Regions from separate parts of the Streptomyces sp. NPDC023838 genome, predicted to be linked through region 2. Evidence: riboswitches for the same ligand, from Rfam matches in the RefSeq annotation. Region 2 holds a riboswitch; each other region holds the start of a gene.

Region 1 (2,255 bases), on a different contig from region 2:
TCCGTTCTGCCAACGAGCTCATCAACCGGGCGCTGGCGCCCTATTCGGACGATCTGGTCATCGTGACGAAGGTCGGGCCCGGGCGCGACGCGTCGGGCGAGTGGCTGCCTTGGGCCACGCCGGAGCAGCTGCGCGGCCAGGTCGAGGAGAACCTGCGCCAGCTCGGCCGCGACCACCTCGATGTGGTCAACCTGCGCCTCAACGGGCCGGGTTCGCTCGCCGAGCACTTCGGCGCCCTGGCCGAACTCCGCGACGCGGGCCTCATCCGCCACCTGGGCATCTCCAACATCGACCCTGAGCACCTCGCGGAGGCCCAGGCCATCGCGCCGGTGGTCTGTGTGCAGAACCGGTACGGCCTGGACAGCCGGCGTACGGGCTCCGACGAGGTGCTGCGGCTCTGCGGCGAGCAGGGCATCGCGTTCGTCCCGTTCTTCGCCATCGCCGGGGAGGGGCGCGAGAGCGGCGCGGGGCAGGGTGGCGGCACGGACAACGACGCGGTCCTCGCGGTCGCCCGCGCGCACGGGGTGACGTCCGCGCAGGTCCGCCTCGCGTGGACGCTCCAGCAGGGCGACCACGTGCTGGCCATCCCCGGCACCGGCAACCCGGACCACCTGGTGGAGAACGTGGCGGCGGGCGCGCTGCGGCTCACGGCCGAGGAGATGGCACTGCTCGGGTCCCCGAGCTGAGGTCATCGAGCCTCTCCGCCCCTCTCTCGATCTCTTGATGTCCGAAATGGACCACAGAGGGGTAGTTCCGCTCCTATGTCGCCAATCGATTCATTGGGAATGATAAAGCAGCTTACCTTTCGCTTTAGTCGCTGCCGATGGAATTGCCATGAGCGGCAGAAGGAGTGAATTGGGTCACGCGGGCCCCTGGCGGGCAGGCGCCCGCAACGCGTGCATTGCGGTCCCTGGAGGGGGAGTTGGGGGTACGGGGAGAGGGGCGCCCGTATTCCCTCTCCCTGGTGGATCTTTCTCGCGGATGCCGTGATGAATTTGAGGTCTTGTTTCGGCCAGTCGAATTCGTTTACGGTCACCGTCAAATCCGGATGGACCGCCGAATCCTGCCGCTGTCCGGAAACCTCCCACACACGGAATGGCAGGAGCGGGGGACCCAGGTAAGCCGCCGAATCCGGATGACGGAACGGCTCGGGGTGAAGCCGCGTGCGCCGCGGCCGGGCAGCTCTCGCCCGAACCCGACAGCTCACCTCGCAGGCGAAGGAGAGGAATGCGCCATGCCTGCAAAGGGTAAGCACCGCCGCCCGAAGTCCAGCTCCCTGACCCGGGGCATCGCCGCCGCGGGCACGGGCGGGGCCGCGCTCATCATTCCGGTGATCGGCGCGACCAGCGCCGGTGCCGCACCTTCGGCGGCGCCGCACTCCGGCACCGCCGTGAAGGCGGCGCCCGCCGTCGCGGCCGCCGCGCCGGGTGTGGCCGCCGCCAAGCCGATCGTGGTGAAGAAGGCCGCCGCGACGACGTACTCCGTCGTCGCCGGGGACTGCCTCTCCAAGATCGCCCAGGACCTCGACGTGAGCGGCGGCTGGAAGAAGCTCTACCAGGACAACCGCCAGGCCATCGGCGGCAACCCGGCCCTGATCCACCCGGGCCTGGAGCTGTCCGTGGGCAAGAAGGCGCAGGCTACGGCCGCGGCCGACCGTGCGGCCACCTCGGCCCGGGCCGACCGCTCGACGCGGACGACCACGCTGCCCCACCAGGCGACCGCCGCCGTGGCGAAGACGTCGACGTACGCGAACAACCTGGACGGCTGGATCCGGCAGTCGCTGGACATCATGGCCCAGCACGGCATCCCGGGCTCGTACGAGGGCATCTACCGCAACGTCATGCGCGAGTCGTCGGGCAACCCGCTGGCCATCAACAACTGGGACTCCAACGCCGTGGCCGGCACGCCCTCCAAGGGCCTGCTCCAGGTCATCGACCCCACCTTCCAGGCCTTCCACGTGCCGGGTACGTCGACGGACAGCTACGACCCCGTCGCCAACATCGTCGCCGCGTGCAACTACGCGGCCAAGACGTACGGCTCCATCGACAACGTGAACGGCGCGTACTGATCGAAGCCCCCTGACGAGGTCGCCGCCTTCGGCCGCACCGCCTCCCCTCGCGGACCATCTGGTCCGTCACAGACCATCCAGTCCGTGGCGGACCAGTTGGTCTGTTACGGTGACGACGACCAGGTCACGTGATCAGCTCAGGGGGACCGTCATGCCACGCCCGACGCGCGCCGAGCTCGACGCCGAG
Region 2 (2,255 bases):
ATTTCAACCGCTGCTTCACCGACGCGGGCTGGCCCGGCGAGGAGTATCCGCAGAAGCTCTGGACCGAGCATGTGCGGGCGCTGTACGCCCTGTTGGACCGGCTGCGGGCAGCACACCCCTCGGTCGACTTCGAGTCCTGCTCGGGCGGCGGCGGCCGGATCGACCTCGGCATCCTCTCCCGTACGGACCAGGTGTGGACCTCCGACAACACCGACCCGCTGGACCGGCTCGCCATCCAGGACGGCTTCAGCCAGCTGCACCCGGCCCGGGTGATGGCCGCCTGGGTCACCGACAGCCCCAACGTCCTGCTCAACGGCCGCCACAGCAGCCTGCGCTTCCGCTTCGTGAGCGCGATGGCCGGGGTGCTCGGCGTCGGCGGCGACCTCACCCGGTGGAGCGAGGCCGAACTGGCCGAGGCGCGCGGGTGGGTGGAGCTGTACAAGGCGATCCGGCCGGTGGTGCAGCTCGGGGACCAGTACCGGCTGCGGCCACCCGCGGGCGGCCTCAGCGCCGTCCAGTACGTGCGCGGCGACGACACCGTGGTCCTGGCCCACCTCCAGGCCCAGCATTACGGGGAGCGGCCCCCGGCCGTGCGGCTGCGCGCCCTGGACCCGGCGGCGGCCTATCGGTGCCTGGACACCGGGGCCGTACACAGGGGAGCGGTATTGCTGCACCGGGGACTGGACACCGGGCTGCGGGGCGATCTTGATGCGTCGGTGTTCCGTCTGCGGCGGCTGAGCGCGCATCCGGCATAAGGAATGCGCGTTCTCGGTGCGGTAAAGATCTTCATCGGGATGTAGTGGTCAAAACTGGACAGAGTGGGGCGATGAGTGGTGAGAAGGGGTTAATGGGTTGGAATTTTCGACCGGATTGGGCGATTTGATGGCCCCTGTCCATCTGCCTCGCAGGAAAGGGCGGTTGTCCGTGAGCAGCGTCATATCCGTGACGTTCCGTGGTGGCGGCCCCGAATGAATTCCCCCGTGCGGCGGGGCCCGTTGGGAATTCAGGTCGACGCAGGGTGACCGCAATTCCCGGCTGAATTCCCGGCCGGGAATCCCGAAGGCGAATGGGTACTTGTCGTGGCACGCCGGGCTCGCTTACGGTCACCGCAATCCGGGTGGACCGCCGAATCCTGCCACCGCTCGGAATCCGCACCCATCCACGCGCGGCAGGAGCGGGGGACCCAGGTAAGCGCCGTCCGGAATTCCGGCACGGCTCGGGGTGAAGCCGGAGCACCGTACACGGTGCCCGGCCGGGCAGCTCCAGCCCGAACCCGACAGCTCACCTCGCAGGCGCCGGAGAGGAATCCGCCATGCCCGCGAAGGGTAAGCACCGCCGTCCCAAGTCCAACCCGATATCCCGGGGCATGGTCGCCGCCGGTACGGGTGGCGCCGCGCTCGCCATCCCGCTGCTCGGCGCCACCGGTGCGCACGCCGCGGTGAAGACCGCCGCCCCCGCCACCGCGCCGCAGCAGGCCGCCCGCGCCGCCACGACCTTCGTCGCCGCTCCGGCCACCGCCCCGCAGGCCGCCCCCACCACGTACAAGGTCAAGAGCGGCGACTGCCTGTCGCAGATCGCCGCGGACCACCGGCTGGGCGGCTGGCAGCGGCTCTACCAGGACAACCGCGAGGTCGTCGGCTCCGACCCGTCGCTGATCCGTCCGGGCATGAAGCTCACGCTCGGCGCGAAGGCCGCGGGCGGCACGTCGCACGGCTCCGCCAAGGCGAGCGGCTCGCACGACTCCGGTACGAAGGCGTCGGCCCCCCACACGTCGAAGTCGTCCCCGGCCCCCTCCGCCCCCAAGGCGTCCGCCCCCAAGGCGTCCGCCCCCAAGGCGTCCGCCGCCGAGACCGCCTCGGCCACCACCGCGAACCAGGGCTCCTCCGCCGGCTTCCGCGCGCCGCTCGACAGCGTGAGCATCGGCACCCCGTACCGCATGGCCGGATCCATGTGGTCCAGCGGCTACCACACGGGCGTCGACTTCGCGGCCGAGACCGGCACCGTGGTGAAGGCCGTCGGCGCGGGCACGGTCGTCTCGGCCGGCTGGGGCGGCGCGTACGGCAACCAGGTCGTCATCCGGCACGCCGACGGCATGTACTCGCAGTACGCCCACTTCTCGCAGCTCTCCGTCTCGGCGGGGCAGACCGTGACCGAGGGGCAGCAGATCGGCCTCTCCGGCGCCACCGGCAACGTCACCGGCCCGCACCTGCACTTCGAGATCCGCACCACGCCCGACTACGGCTCGGACGTCGACC
Region 3 (2,255 bases), on a different contig from region 2:
GCAGCTGGGTGAGCAGCGCGATCAGGCCGGGGCTGCCGGAGGCCTGGGTGAGCGTCTCGTGGAACCAGACGTCCAGCGAGCGCAGATCCTCGCCCTGGGCCCGCCGGATGCGCTCCTGACCGAGCCTGACCAGGCCGCGCAGCACCTTGAGATGGGCCTCGGTGCGCCGGGCGGCGGCCCGCGAGGCGGCCAGTGGCTCCAGCATCGTGCGCAGTTCGAGCAGGTCGGCGGCCTCCTGCTCGGTCGGCTCGGCGACACACGCCCCGGCGTGCCGGCGCGTGGTGACGAAGCCCTCGGACTCCAGCGTGCGCAGCGCCTCGCGGACCGGGACGCGGGAGACCCCGTACCGCCGGGCGAGGACTTCCTCGGTGAGCCGGCTGCCGCGCGCGAAGAGTCCCGCGACGATGTCGTCGCGGATTGCCGTGCATACCGATTGCGCCGGAATGCGCATGACCGAACCTCCGCCTTAATCCCCGCGAAACGCGGTCGATCGACGCCTGTTCGGCGACTCTATTCCAGCGGCTGTTAATTCCCTGTGACATGCCGTATGCAATGCATATCTTTTGGCCACGGCCCGCTCACCGCACGGCGGCGGCAGCGCCGAAGCCCCCGGCGCGGGGCGCCGGGGGCTTCGGTGGAGTGTGCGGACGGACCGCGTCAGACGTTGACGCCGTGCGAGCGCAGATACGCGATCGGGTCGATGTCCGAGCCGTACTCCGGGGAGGTGCGGGCCTCGAAGTGGAGGTGCGGGCCGGTCGTGTTGCCGGTGTTGCCGGAGAGGCCGATCTGCTGGCCCGGCTCGACGCGCTGGCCGACGGAGACGCCGATGGACGACAGGTGGCCGTACTGCGTGTACGTACCGTCGTTCATGCGGATGACGATGTTGTTGCCGTAGGCGCCGCCCCAGCCCGCCTCGACGACGGTGCCCAGGCCGACGGCGTGCACCGAGGTGCCGCTGCCCGCGTGGAAGTCGATGCCGGTGTGGCTGCCGGAGGACCAGATCGAGCCGCCGGTCTTGTAGCCGGTGGAGACGTAACTGCCGTCGATCGGGGCGACGAAGGAGTTGAGGCGCTTGCGCTCGGCCTCGCGGGCGGCGCGCTCCTTGGCGGCACGCTCCTCCTTGGCCTTCGCCTCGGCCATGCGCTTCGCCTCGGCGGCGGCGCGGGCCTTGTCGGCGGCGTGCTTCTGGGCGGCGGCCTGGGCGTCGATGCGGTCGGCGAGGGAGTCGCCGATCACGATGGCCTGGGTGATGCCGGTGTCCTCGACGGAGGCCGCGGCGGGCGCCGAGTTCTCGGCGGCCAGGGCCGGGGAGGCGAGGGTGCCCACGACGCCGGCGGTGGCGAGAGTGGCGATGCCCGCTATGTTCGCGCTCTTGCGCGACATGGCGCTCGGACGACGGTGCTTCCCGGTGGCACGGGTGAACGCCATGAAGTGGCGGTGTCCTTTCCTTCCATCTCGCCTACCGGGTTAGCTGACGGGTTCGGAGCAGGAAGGTCTCCTACGGGCCCCTCCGCGGGCGGAGGCGTCCGATTCACCCCAGGGACTGAGTGGGTCCCCGGCTCCCCTGGCTCGCGCCAGTTGGGGACTCGGCGATCGCTGTCCGGTGCCGCGGCTGCGACGGGTGGTGACGGACAGCGCGATTGACGCTAGACGGCTGATCTTTCAATCACCAAACAGACACGTCTTTTTGTAGCGCACGCCACATGACAGACAGGCAACCTCCCCAATAAAACGGACATAAGGAAGGACCCCGGCGGCCACTGGGCCACCGGGGTCCTCGCCCGCCTCGTCCGCCCGCCTCGTCCGGCCGCCTTCGGCGGACAGCCCTGGCGGAGGCTCAATCAGCCCGCGACGACGGTGACTTCACCGATCCCGAGCGCCTTGACGGGCTCCTCGATCTGCGCCGCGTCCCCGACGAGGACCGTCACCAGACGGTCCACCGGGAAGGCGCTGACGACCGCCGCCGTGGCCTCCACGGTGCCCGTGTCGGCCAGCCGCGCGTACAACTGCGCCTGGAAGTCGTCCGGGAGGTGCTGCTCGACCTGGTCGGCCAGCGTCCCGGCGACGGCGGCCGCCGTCTCGTACTTCAGCGGGGCCACGCCCACCAGGTTCTGCACGGCGGTCTCCCGCTCGGCGTCCGTCAGACCCTCGGCGGCGAGCTTGCGCAGCACCGTCCACAGGTCGTCCAGGGCCGGGCCGGTGTTGGGCGTGTCGACCGAGCCGCTGATGGCGAGCATGGCCGCGCCGGTGCCCTC

What was found. Region 2 has a riboswitch for cyclic di-AMP ahead of AB0G17_RS36860 (LysM peptidoglycan-binding domain-containing M23 family metallopeptidase). Riboswitches for the same ligand answer to the same signal wherever they lie in the genome.
Positions count from the first base shown of each region.
Region 1: another riboswitch for cyclic di-AMP. It lies ahead of AB0G17_RS33100 (LysM peptidoglycan-binding domain-containing protein); the one in region 2 lies ahead of AB0G17_RS36860 (LysM peptidoglycan-binding domain-containing M23 family metallopeptidase).
Region 3: another riboswitch for cyclic di-AMP. It lies ahead of AB0G17_RS18035 (M23 family metallopeptidase); the one in region 2 lies ahead of AB0G17_RS36860 (LysM peptidoglycan-binding domain-containing M23 family metallopeptidase).

Region 1 covers NZ_JBFAAD010000043.1:5,972-8,226, reverse strand. The annotation lists gene AB0G17_RS33105 (aldo/keto reductase) at 1-686, shown strand, start outside; cyclic di-AMP (ydaO/yuaA leader) riboswitch at 1,045-1,230, shown strand; gene AB0G17_RS33100 (LysM peptidoglycan-binding domain-containing protein) at 1,235-2,068, shown strand; gene AB0G17_RS33095 (helix-turn-helix domain-containing protein) at 2,220-2,255, shown strand, end outside.
Region 2 covers NZ_JBFAAD010000068.1:6,708-8,962, forward strand. The annotation lists gene AB0G17_RS36855 (alpha-galactosidase) at 1-755, shown strand, start outside; cyclic di-AMP (ydaO/yuaA leader) riboswitch at 1,143-1,308, shown strand; gene AB0G17_RS36860 (LysM peptidoglycan-binding domain-containing M23 family metallopeptidase) at 1,313-2,255, shown strand, end outside.
Region 3 covers NZ_JBFAAD010000013.1:36,413-38,667, forward strand. The annotation lists gene AB0G17_RS18030 (GntR family transcriptional regulator) at 1-451, opposite strand, end outside; gene AB0G17_RS18035 (M23 family metallopeptidase) at 658-1,428, opposite strand; cyclic di-AMP (ydaO/yuaA leader) riboswitch at 1,442-1,602, opposite strand; gene AB0G17_RS18040 (pitrilysin family protein) at 1,842-2,255, opposite strand, start outside.